DNA from 3 places in the Bacillus sp. 2175 genome. Region 3 is predicted to be linked to each of the others. Evidence: riboswitches for the same ligand, from Rfam matches in the RefSeq annotation. Region 3 holds a riboswitch; each other region holds the start of a gene.
The links. A riboswitch is a leader RNA that binds a small molecule or an ion and turns the genes downstream of it on or off. The one in region 3 is predicted to bind S-adenosylmethionine.
Positions count from the first base shown of each region.

Region 1: another riboswitch for S-adenosylmethionine. It lies ahead of metK (methionine adenosyltransferase); the one in region 3 lies ahead of ACXKY9_RS02755 (cyclase family protein).
Region 2: another riboswitch for S-adenosylmethionine. It lies ahead of ACXKY9_RS14930 (ECF-type riboflavin transporter substrate-binding protein); the one in region 3 lies ahead of ACXKY9_RS02755 (cyclase family protein).

Region 1 is NZ_CM173819.1:4,490,612-4,493,898, forward strand. It holds gene ACXKY9_RS23290 (GNAT family N-acetyltransferase) at 1-170, shown strand, start outside; gene metK (methionine adenosyltransferase) at 212-1,411, opposite strand; SAM riboswitch class I at 1,581-1,702, opposite strand; gene pckA (phosphoenolpyruvate carboxykinase (ATP)) at 1,931-3,287, shown strand, end outside.
Region 2 is NZ_CM173819.1:2,858,709-2,861,995, reverse strand. It holds gene ACXKY9_RS14940 (macrolide family glycosyltransferase) at 1-315, shown strand, start outside; gene ACXKY9_RS14935 (aspartate/glutamate racemase family protein) at 407-1,087, opposite strand; SAM riboswitch class I at 1,241-1,356, shown strand; gene ACXKY9_RS14930 (ECF-type riboflavin transporter substrate-binding protein) at 1,497-2,045, shown strand; gene ACXKY9_RS14925 (ABC transporter ATP-binding protein) at 2,056-3,287, shown strand, end outside.
Region 3 is NZ_CM173819.1:483,995-487,281, forward strand. It holds gene ACXKY9_RS02750 (hypothetical protein) at 190-570, shown strand; gene ACXKY9_RS02755 (cyclase family protein) at 598-1,230, opposite strand; SAM riboswitch class I at 1,316-1,428, opposite strand; gene ACXKY9_RS02760 (PRK06851 family protein) at 1,577-2,686, shown strand; gene ACXKY9_RS02765 (nucleotidyltransferase domain-containing protein) at 2,798-3,287, shown strand, end outside.

The DNA of each region.
Region 1 (3,287 bases), 1.3 Mb from region 3:
TAAATTTACATCGCCTTTCTTTACGAGTATTTTCTTTTAACGATAGAGCAGTTAAATTATATAAATCACTTGGTTTTCAACATGAAGGAACTTGTAAAGAAGCTATATTCCGCAACGGCACTTGGCATGACATTGAACTCTTCGCTTTATTCCAACGTAATTATAAATAAAAAAAGCTTTGCGCTCACCGCGCAAAGCTTTTTTTCATATATTATAGACCAGCTTGCTCTTTTAAAGCTGCAGCTTTGTCTGTACGTTCCCATGATAGATCTACATCAGTACGTCCGAAGTGGCCGTAAGCTGCTGTTTGTTTGTAAATTGGGCGACGTAAGTCTAACATTTTAATAATACCAGCCGGGCGAAGATCGAAGTTGTTACGAACTAGTTCTACTAGTACGTCTTCAGATACTTTACCAGTGCCGAATGTATCAACTGAAATTGATACTGGTTGTGCTACACCGATTGCGTATGCAAGTTGTACTTCTGCTTTTTCAGCAAGACCAGCTGCTACGATGTTTTTCGCAACATAACGAGCTGCATATGCTGCAGAACGGTCAACTTTCGTTGCATCTTTACCAGAGAATGCACCGCCACCGTGGCGAGCGTATCCACCGTAAGTATCAACGATGATTTTACGTCCTGTTAAACCAGCATCACCTTGTGGTCCACCAATTACGAAGCGGCCAGTTGGATTAATGAAGAATTTCGTTTCTCCATCCATTAATTCTGCTGGTACTACAGCTTTAATTACGTGCTCTTTTAAGTCGCGATCGATTTCTTCCCATGTAACATCTGGATGATGTTGTGTAGAAATTACGATAGTATCAACACGTACTGGTTTACCATTTTCATCATACTCAACTGTAACTTGCGTTTTTCCATCTGGACGTAAGTATGATAATGTATCATCTTTACGTACTTCAGTTAAACGGCGAGCTAATTTGTGAGCAAGCGAGATTGGAAGTGGCATTAATTCTTGTGTTTCATTACATGCAAAACCAAACATTAAACCTTGGTCTCCTGCACCAATTGCCTCAATCTCAGCGTCAGTCATTTGACCTTCGCGTGCTTCTAGCGCTTGGTCAACACCCATAGCGATGTCAGCAGACTGCTCATCGATAGATGTTAAAACAGCACAAGTTTCTGCATCGAATCCGTATTTTGCGCGTGTGTAACCAATGCCTTGAATTGTTTCACGAACGATTTTCGGAATATCTACGTAAGTAGAAGTCGTAATTTCCCCCGCTACCAATACTAAACCAGTTGTTACAGTTGTTTCACAAGCTACACGTGCATTTGCGTCTTTTGATAAGATCGCATCTAAAATTGAATCAGAAATTTGGTCACAAATTTTATCTGGATGTCCTTCAGTTACAGACTCAGATGTGAACAGATGACGTTTTTTTGTCATGTGGTAAACCTCCCTACAGTAATTGTATATATTGTACGGAACTCATCCTTAATTTGCCACAAACTGCGACATACATTTATTCTCCCACACAAGCATACAGAAAAACCTTTCCTACTTTACATAGAGGAAAGGTTTAATTTGCTACTTGCATACTGCTTTTTGCCCTTCGCTCTTATCGTTCGAGACCTGTAGCCTCGCACAGGTTTTAGCACCTATTCACCTGCATTTATCAATACAAGTGAGGTTGCTGGGCTTCATCGGGCCTGTCCCTCCGCCAGCTCGGGATAAGAGAGTATCCGTCCCAACCTATACTAAAGAAATGATATTCATTTGTCAATTAATATTCACATTTTCCTGAAAGTTTTTCTCAATACGCCTGAAATGAAATATTAATAAGGAAATAATGCATTCACACAAACAAAAAGAAATAAATAGTATACATTATTTATATAATTGTGTTATACTCTTGTTGGGGATTACGAGAAATATTTCATTAAATGAAAAGGATGGTATATAAATATGAGTACTGTGAATGTCCAAATTGGTTTACACGAATTATTGAACGGAAGCAATGCACAGATTCAACTAAGTGTTCCGCAATTAGTGGAAAAAGTATTAATGCGAAATGAAGGGAAATTAACTTCTACTGGTGCCGTTTCTGCTTCAACAGGAAAATATACAGGACGTTCTCCTAAAGATAAATTTATTGTGAAAGAAGCATCGGTTGCTGACAAAATTGCTTGGGGAGCTGTGAACCAACCGATTTCTGAAGAACATTTTAATAAATTATATACTAAAGTTTTAGAATACTTAAAAGAAAAAGAAGAGTTATTCGTCTTCAAAGGATTTGCAGGCGCTGACCGCAATTACCGCCTACCAATTCAAGTTATTAACGAATATGCATGGCACAATTTATTTGTACATCAATTATTCATTCGTCCAACTGAAGAAGAATTAACGACTCATGAATCAGAGTTCACAATTGTTTCTGCACCGAATTTCAAAGCTGATCCAGCTGTTGACGGTACAAACTCTGAAGCATTCATTATGGTTTCATTCGAAAAACGCATCGTATTAATTGGTGGTACAGAATACGCTGGAGAAATGAAAAAATCAATCTTCTCTATTATGAACTTCTTATTACCTGAACAAGATATTCTTTCTATGCACTGTTCTGCAAACGTAGGTGAAGAAGGCGATGTAGCATTATTCTTCGGTTTATCTGGAACAGGTAAAACAACATTATCTGCTGATCCAAACCGTAAATTAATTGGTGATGATGAGCACGGTTGGTCTGATAACGGTGTATTCAATATTGAAGGCGGTTGCTACGCGAAATGTGTAAACCTTTCTCACGAGAAAGAACCACAAATTTTCGATGCAATCACATTTGGATCTGTTTTAGAAAACGTTATCATTAATGACCAAACGCGTATCGCAGACTATAACGATACTACTTTAACAGAAAATACTCGTGCTGCATACCCTATGCATGCGATCGACAATATCGTACTGCCAAGTGTTGCTGGACACCCAAATACAATCATTTTCTTAACTGCTGATGCATCTGGCGTATTGCCTCCAATCAGTAAGTTATCAAAAGAACAAGCTATGTATCATTTCTTAAGTGGTTACACTAGTAAACTAGCAGGAACAGAGCGCGGTGTTACATCTCCGCAAGCAACATTCTCAACTTGCTTCGGTTCACCATTCTTACCACTTGATGCATCTCGCTATGCTGAAATGCTTGGTGAAAAAATTGAGAAACACGATGCGAAAGTATTCTTAGTAAACACTGGCTGGACTGGTGGCGAATACGGCGTTGGTAAACGTATGAACTTAGGTTACACTCGTGCAATGATTCAAGCTGCATTAA
Region 2 (3,287 bases), 2.4 Mb from region 3:
GCAGATGTTTTTATTACACATGGTGGTATGAATAGCGTACACGATGCCATTCATTATAATGTCCCATTTGTAATAATACCGCATGATAAAGACCAGCCAATGATAGCGCAAAGATTAACTGAGCTTGAAGCGGCACATAGACTATTGAAAGAACATGTTAATGTGCACACTTTAAAAGAGGCCGTAACAGATGTTCTTTCAAATGAAAAGTATAAACATGGTATAAGAAAACTTAATGATAGCTTTTTAAAATGTGGTGGTTCAAAAGAAGCAATTGCAGTTATTGAATCTCTTTTAAATAAAGTAAAATTTTAATCAGTAGGGATTTTACTACCCATAAATAGCGGGATAAATAGTCGTAACTGTATACAAGCATAGAGGTTCTCACCTTTATGCTTGTATATTCTTATCCAGCAAATTGCACAGCAGTATTTGCGTGTAAAAAAGCAGTATCAAAAACGGGAACAGTAAGATCATTTTGGGAGATAAGTAAAGGTATTTCAGTACAGCCTAATAATATACCTTCAGCGCCGTTTTGAATTAATGATTTTGTAATTTGTAATAACTTTTCTTTAGATGTTTCTGAAATGATCCCTCTACTTAATTCATCTAATATGACATGGTGGATAAAGGTTCTTTCCTCTTCATTTGGGATAATTGTCTCAATGTTATATTTCGCTAATCGTGATTTATAGAAATCTTGCTCCATCGTTTGTTTTGTTCCTAATAGTCCGATACGTTTTATACTCTGTTCTACCATTTCTTTAGCACTTACATCACCAATGTGAAGAAGCGGGATAGATATTGCTTGTTCTACTTCTTCGGCAAATAGATGTACGGTATTTGAACACATTAATAAACATTCAGCCCCAGATTTTTCAACTTTCTTTGCAACTGTAACTAGTTCATTTTTCACTTCTTCATATTGATGGTTTTGTAATAAAGTAGTTACTTCACCAAAGTCCATACTATATAAAACTAACTTTGCATTTTGATCGTATTGAGAGAGTGTAAGTGTATTAATATGTTTATAGTATAATGATGTAGATTCCCAACTTAATCCTCCAATCAAACCAATAACTTTCATAATGCATTCCTCCCGAAACGATTTTGAATTTATTATTTCACAATTCCGATAAGAATACAATGATTTAAATGATCTATTTAATAAAAAATAAAAATAGTGAGAAAAGTATTGAAATTTATACTTTTTAGTGCCATAATACGAATTACAAATTAATACTTATCCAGAGAGGTGGAGGGAACGGCCCTAAGAAACCTCAGCAACCCCTATGCAATTTTATAGGAAGGTGCTAATTCCGCAGAGGACACGATGTGTTTTTTGAAAGATAAGAGGATTCTTGAATGTGAAAGAAAATGACCTCTTATGTAAGAGGTCATTTTTTTGTTGTATAGAAAGGGAGTGTCGATGCATAATTCATTTTTAAATTAAATATAGAGTAATAAAAGTTGACTAATATGAGAGGGGAATTGTCATGAACAAATTATCAACAAAGTTAGTAGTAGCAATCGGTATTGGAGCAGCATTATACGGGATATTAGGACTTTGGGGATTTTCCATTGCACCGAATACATTTATTAAACCAGCATTAGCTATATTAACTGTTTTTGGAGCATTATTTGGTCCAGTGGCAGGACTGTTAATCGGACTTATCGGTCATACCGTAACAGATACGATTGCTGGCTGGGGTATTTGGTGGGGCTGGGTTATTAGTTCAGGTATTATTGGTTTTTCAATGGGGCTTATTCAAAAAAGAGTTGGTTTTAGTGTGAAAAACGGGTCATTTAACAAGGGGGATATTTCTTATTTAGCAATTACTGGGCTAGTTGGTATTGTCATTGCTATTATATTTGCTGGGGCATTCGATATTATTGTGATGGGAGAACCATTTGACAAAATTGTTATACAAGTATTAGGAGCAACAATTTCCGATGTCATCGTTTTCTTAGTACTTGGATTGCCACTTACAATTGGTTTGGCGAAATCCAATAAGAAACATACACATTTAAAAATTGAAAAGTAGGGATGTTAACATGCAACCAATTATTTCGTTTGAACAATTCACCTTTCAATATGGGCATGCTGTGCAGCCTACTTTAAGTGATATTACCTTTCATATATACCCTGGGGAAAAAGTGCTAATTGCTGGACGAAGTGGCTCAGGAAAGTCGACATTAGCTCATTGTATAAATGGGCTAATCCCATTTTCTTACGAAGGGAATAGTACAGGTAACGTTTTAATTGCCGGTAAAGATCCGAGGGAAGGAAGTATTTTTGAACAAAGTAAACAGGTAGGAACAATTTTGCAAGATCAAGATGCTCAATTTATTGGTCTGACAGTAGAGGAAGATGTAGCTTTTTATTTAGAAAATGAATGTGTAAAGCAAGATGACATGAAAAAGATTGTTTCGGACTCATTAAGAAAGGTGAAGATGCATACGTTTCATAAACAAAGTCCATATGAATTATCAGGAGGTCAAAAGCAAACAGTTTCTCTAGCGGGTTTATTAACAACAAATGCGGATATATTATTGTTCGATGAACCGTTAGCTAATTTAGATCCACTAAGCGCCTTACATACGATAAAACTTATGAAAGATATACATGAACAATATAATAAAACGATTGTTATTATCGAACATAGAATAGAAGAAATTTTAAACCTGGATTTAGACAAAGTTATATTAATTGATGAAGGTAAAGTCATTGCGATAGGAACACCAAAAGAAATCTTAGCGTCAAATATATTACCACGTATCGGCTTAAGAGAGCCTATTTACATCGAAGCATTAAAGAGATTACATTTTGATAGTAATAATGACGTAATATATCCAATGGAAAACCTTCAAAAAGAAAAGGTAAGCAACGTTATAAAAGAGTGGATGGAGAAACAAGTCATATTAAAAGGGAATACTAAAAACAAGGAATTACTTAAAGTGGAGAATTTATCATTTTCATACTCTAATAAACAAAAAGTATTAGAAAATGTAAACCTTTCAATATATGAAGGAGAAATTGTGGCACTGTTAGGACATAATGGAGCAGGGAAATCAACATTAGCTCATAGTCTTATAGGCATAAACAAAATGAAAAATGGGAAAATCTTGTTAAAAGGTGAAGATATTAGTTCTTGGTCTATTCGTAAACGTGGGGAAATCATATCTTACGTGATGCAAAATCCAAATCATATGATTACACAGCCTACTGTTTTTGAAGAAGTTTCATTTACATTAACATTACATAATTTTTCTAAGGAAGAAATTAA
Region 3 (3,287 bases):
GTGTAAATATAAACATTTTATAAAATGTTTCAAGAAGGGTTTTTTTTATAAAATACTTCGTTTATAATGAAGGAAAATATCGACATGAGATTGATTGCTCATGTAACGGTTCAGTAGTGTTATGAAAAGATAAGAAGGGGTGCACGCGCATCCTTTTTTCTATGCAGATATTATGAAAGAGGTGGTATGATGGAATTAACATTAAATTCGACTGTATGTTTACACACGATTCAATTTCGAAAAGAGCAAAAGAATTATACTGTAAAAGACACAATTACAGGAGAAAAATATGAAATGCCGCCACTTTGGATTGATGCATTGGCAATGATGCGTGACGGTTTTTTATTGGGGGAAATTGAGGAGAAATTAAAAGAAGAGTATCCATCCGAAGAAGTGAATATGTTAGCATTCACGAAGCAACTGTTAGAACTAGAACTTGTTGAAATGGTAGATGGGGAAGAAATAGCTTGTACAAAGAAGAAAGAGAAGGATTATTTAGCTTGGTTACGTCCTCATGTTGAGCAATTCTTTCTTAATTTAAATAAAAAAAATAGAAGCAAAGGTCAATGATGATCTTTGCTTTTTTGTATAGTTTGTTTAAAAAATTACAGCAAATGCTCTTGCAAAAGCACCGTCGCTATCTTTAATTTTTAAAGGTGCTGCTGAGAAGAAGAAACGTTTCGTGTGAATGGCATCTAAGTTTGTTAAGTTTTCGATTAAATAAATATTATTCCCAAGTAGTATGTGATGAATTGGTGATGTTTCTGTCGTTACCTCATCAGGAGAAATAAAATCTAAACCGACAGATTTTACTTTTAATTGTACTAGTTCCTCGGCTAATTCTTCAGAAAGATAAAAAGCTTCTTTCTCATACGCCTCTGTATTCCATTTAGTAGATAGATTGGAATGGAAAATAACAATATCTCCTTCTTTTATATCGGCATCGTCCAGTACTTCTTTAGGTAGTTTTCGTTCTTGTACATGAGTTACATCAATAAGAACCGCTTCGCCTACAAATTGATTTAGGGGTAATTGATCGATGGTCGTTGCGCCTGAAATAAAATGCGCAGGAGCATCACAATGCGTGCCAACATGAACGACAGAATGAAAATCTGTAACTTGATAGCCTGATTCTTCAACACTTGTAACAGCTTCTAGTTGTATTTTAGGTGTTCCAGGAAATTGAGACATATTATTTTCAAATGTTTGCGATAAATCAATTACTTTCATTTTACATACCTCCAATATATGTTTTTCAAATAATAAAAAGCTCACCCTTCAATATCAAGAAAGGTGAGCTTTACATGCTAGTTGAGTTTTATCTTCCAAAATGCAATGCATTTTGCAGGAATTAGCACCTATTCAGTTCGTATAAACTGAGGTTGCTGGGCTTCAAAGGGCCGGTCCCTCTGCCTCTCTTGATAAAGAAGTATTTAATTTTGAAATCGGAATTTTCCGATAGTTAAATTGTAATTCATTTCCTTTTTGCGTGCAATACAAAATAGGTATTCACCCAAATAAAGCTACGCGCATATTGTAGCTTATGTAAATACAATGCTGCGAAGGAGTGAGTGCAGTGACAGGAAATGTATTGAATTATTATGCTGGTGGTAATACAGCTAGGGGATTTCATAATTTATATGAAGAGAATTTAAAAGGGTTAGACAGATTATTTATCTTAAAGGGTGGTCCAGGAACGGGGAAATCTTCTTTAATAAAGGCCATCGGTCGTGAATGGGTTGAAAAAGGATATGATATTGAATTTTTACATTGTTCTTCTGACAATAAATCGGTTGATGGTGTAATTATCCCAAAATTAAAAGTAGGAATTGTTGATGGGACATCACCACATGTAATTGAGCCCAAAATGCCAGGAGTTGTTGAAGAGTATATAAATTTAGGAATTGCTTGGGACTCAGATAAATTAAGGAAGCAGAAGTTAGAAATTGAAAGATTTGTTTCAGAAGCAAGTAAAGCTTTTCAGTCTGCTTACGCACGTTTTAAAGAGGCATTGCTTATACATGATGAGTGGGAGAAGATATATATTGATAATATAGATTTTAATAAAGCAAATGAACTAACCGATCAGCTAATCCAGAAATTATTTGCAGATAAAAGCGGGAGAAAATCGCTTGTAAAACATCGTTTTTTAGGAGCTGCTACACCGAAAGGAGCAGTTGATTTTGTTCCTAATTTAACAGAAGGGTTACCACATCGTTATTTTATAAAAGGGCGCCCAGGTTCTGGAAAATCAACGATGCTTAAAAAGTTAGCTAAGGCAGCTGAAGAAAAAGGGTTTGAAGTTGAAGTATATCATTGCGGATTTGACCCGAATAGTCTTGATATGGTTATCGTAAGAGAATTAGGCTTTGCAATTTTTGATAGCACCGCACCGCATGAATATTTTCCAAGTCGTGAGGGTGATGAAATTATTGATATGTATGCCCTTATTGTTACGCCAGGGACTGATGAGAAATATGCGAAGGAAATTCGTGATGTTTCCATTCAGTATAAAGCAAAAATGAATGAGGCAATGTCTTTCTTAGCGAAAGCAAAATCGGTTCGTGATAAATTAGAACGAATTTATATTGCTGCTATGGATTTTTCAATAGTAGATGCATATAAAGAGGAGATTCAAAAAGAGTTTGAACGAATTGCTGCTACTGTAATTGAAAAGCAACAATAGAAGTTTTATTAGGCTGTCAGTAATTTCTGACAGTTTTTTTAGTATGTAGTAAAATTAATAGTGTATTGTCGAATTTCCAAGGAAATAATCAAAAAATGGAGATGTTATGAAATGAGAGAGAAAATCGAGTTGGAGTTAGAAAGAATTGAAAAAGAGAATGATGTGAAAATTTTGTTTGCGGTGGAATCAGGGAGTCGTGCTTGGGGGTTTCCATCGAAAGATAGCGATTATGATGTTAGGTTTGTTTATATACATCCGGTAGAATGGTATTTATCAATTCATGACAAACGAGATGTAATTGAATATCCAATTAGTGATGATTTAGATATAAGTGGTTGGGATATTAAAAAGGCGTTGCAACTATTCGCGAAGTCGAACCCAGCTTTACTTGAGTGGATTCGATCACCAATTTTTTATTCGAAAAACTCTAATTTTCCAGAACTACTTCAACAGATGAGTGAGAAGAATTTTGATCCAAAAGCAACGATATATCATTATTTACATATGGCGTCGAAAAATTATCGTGAATTTTTGCAAGGTGAGAATGTAAAGCTGAAAAAGTACTTTTATGTATTACGTCCTATTTTAGCTTGTAAGTGGC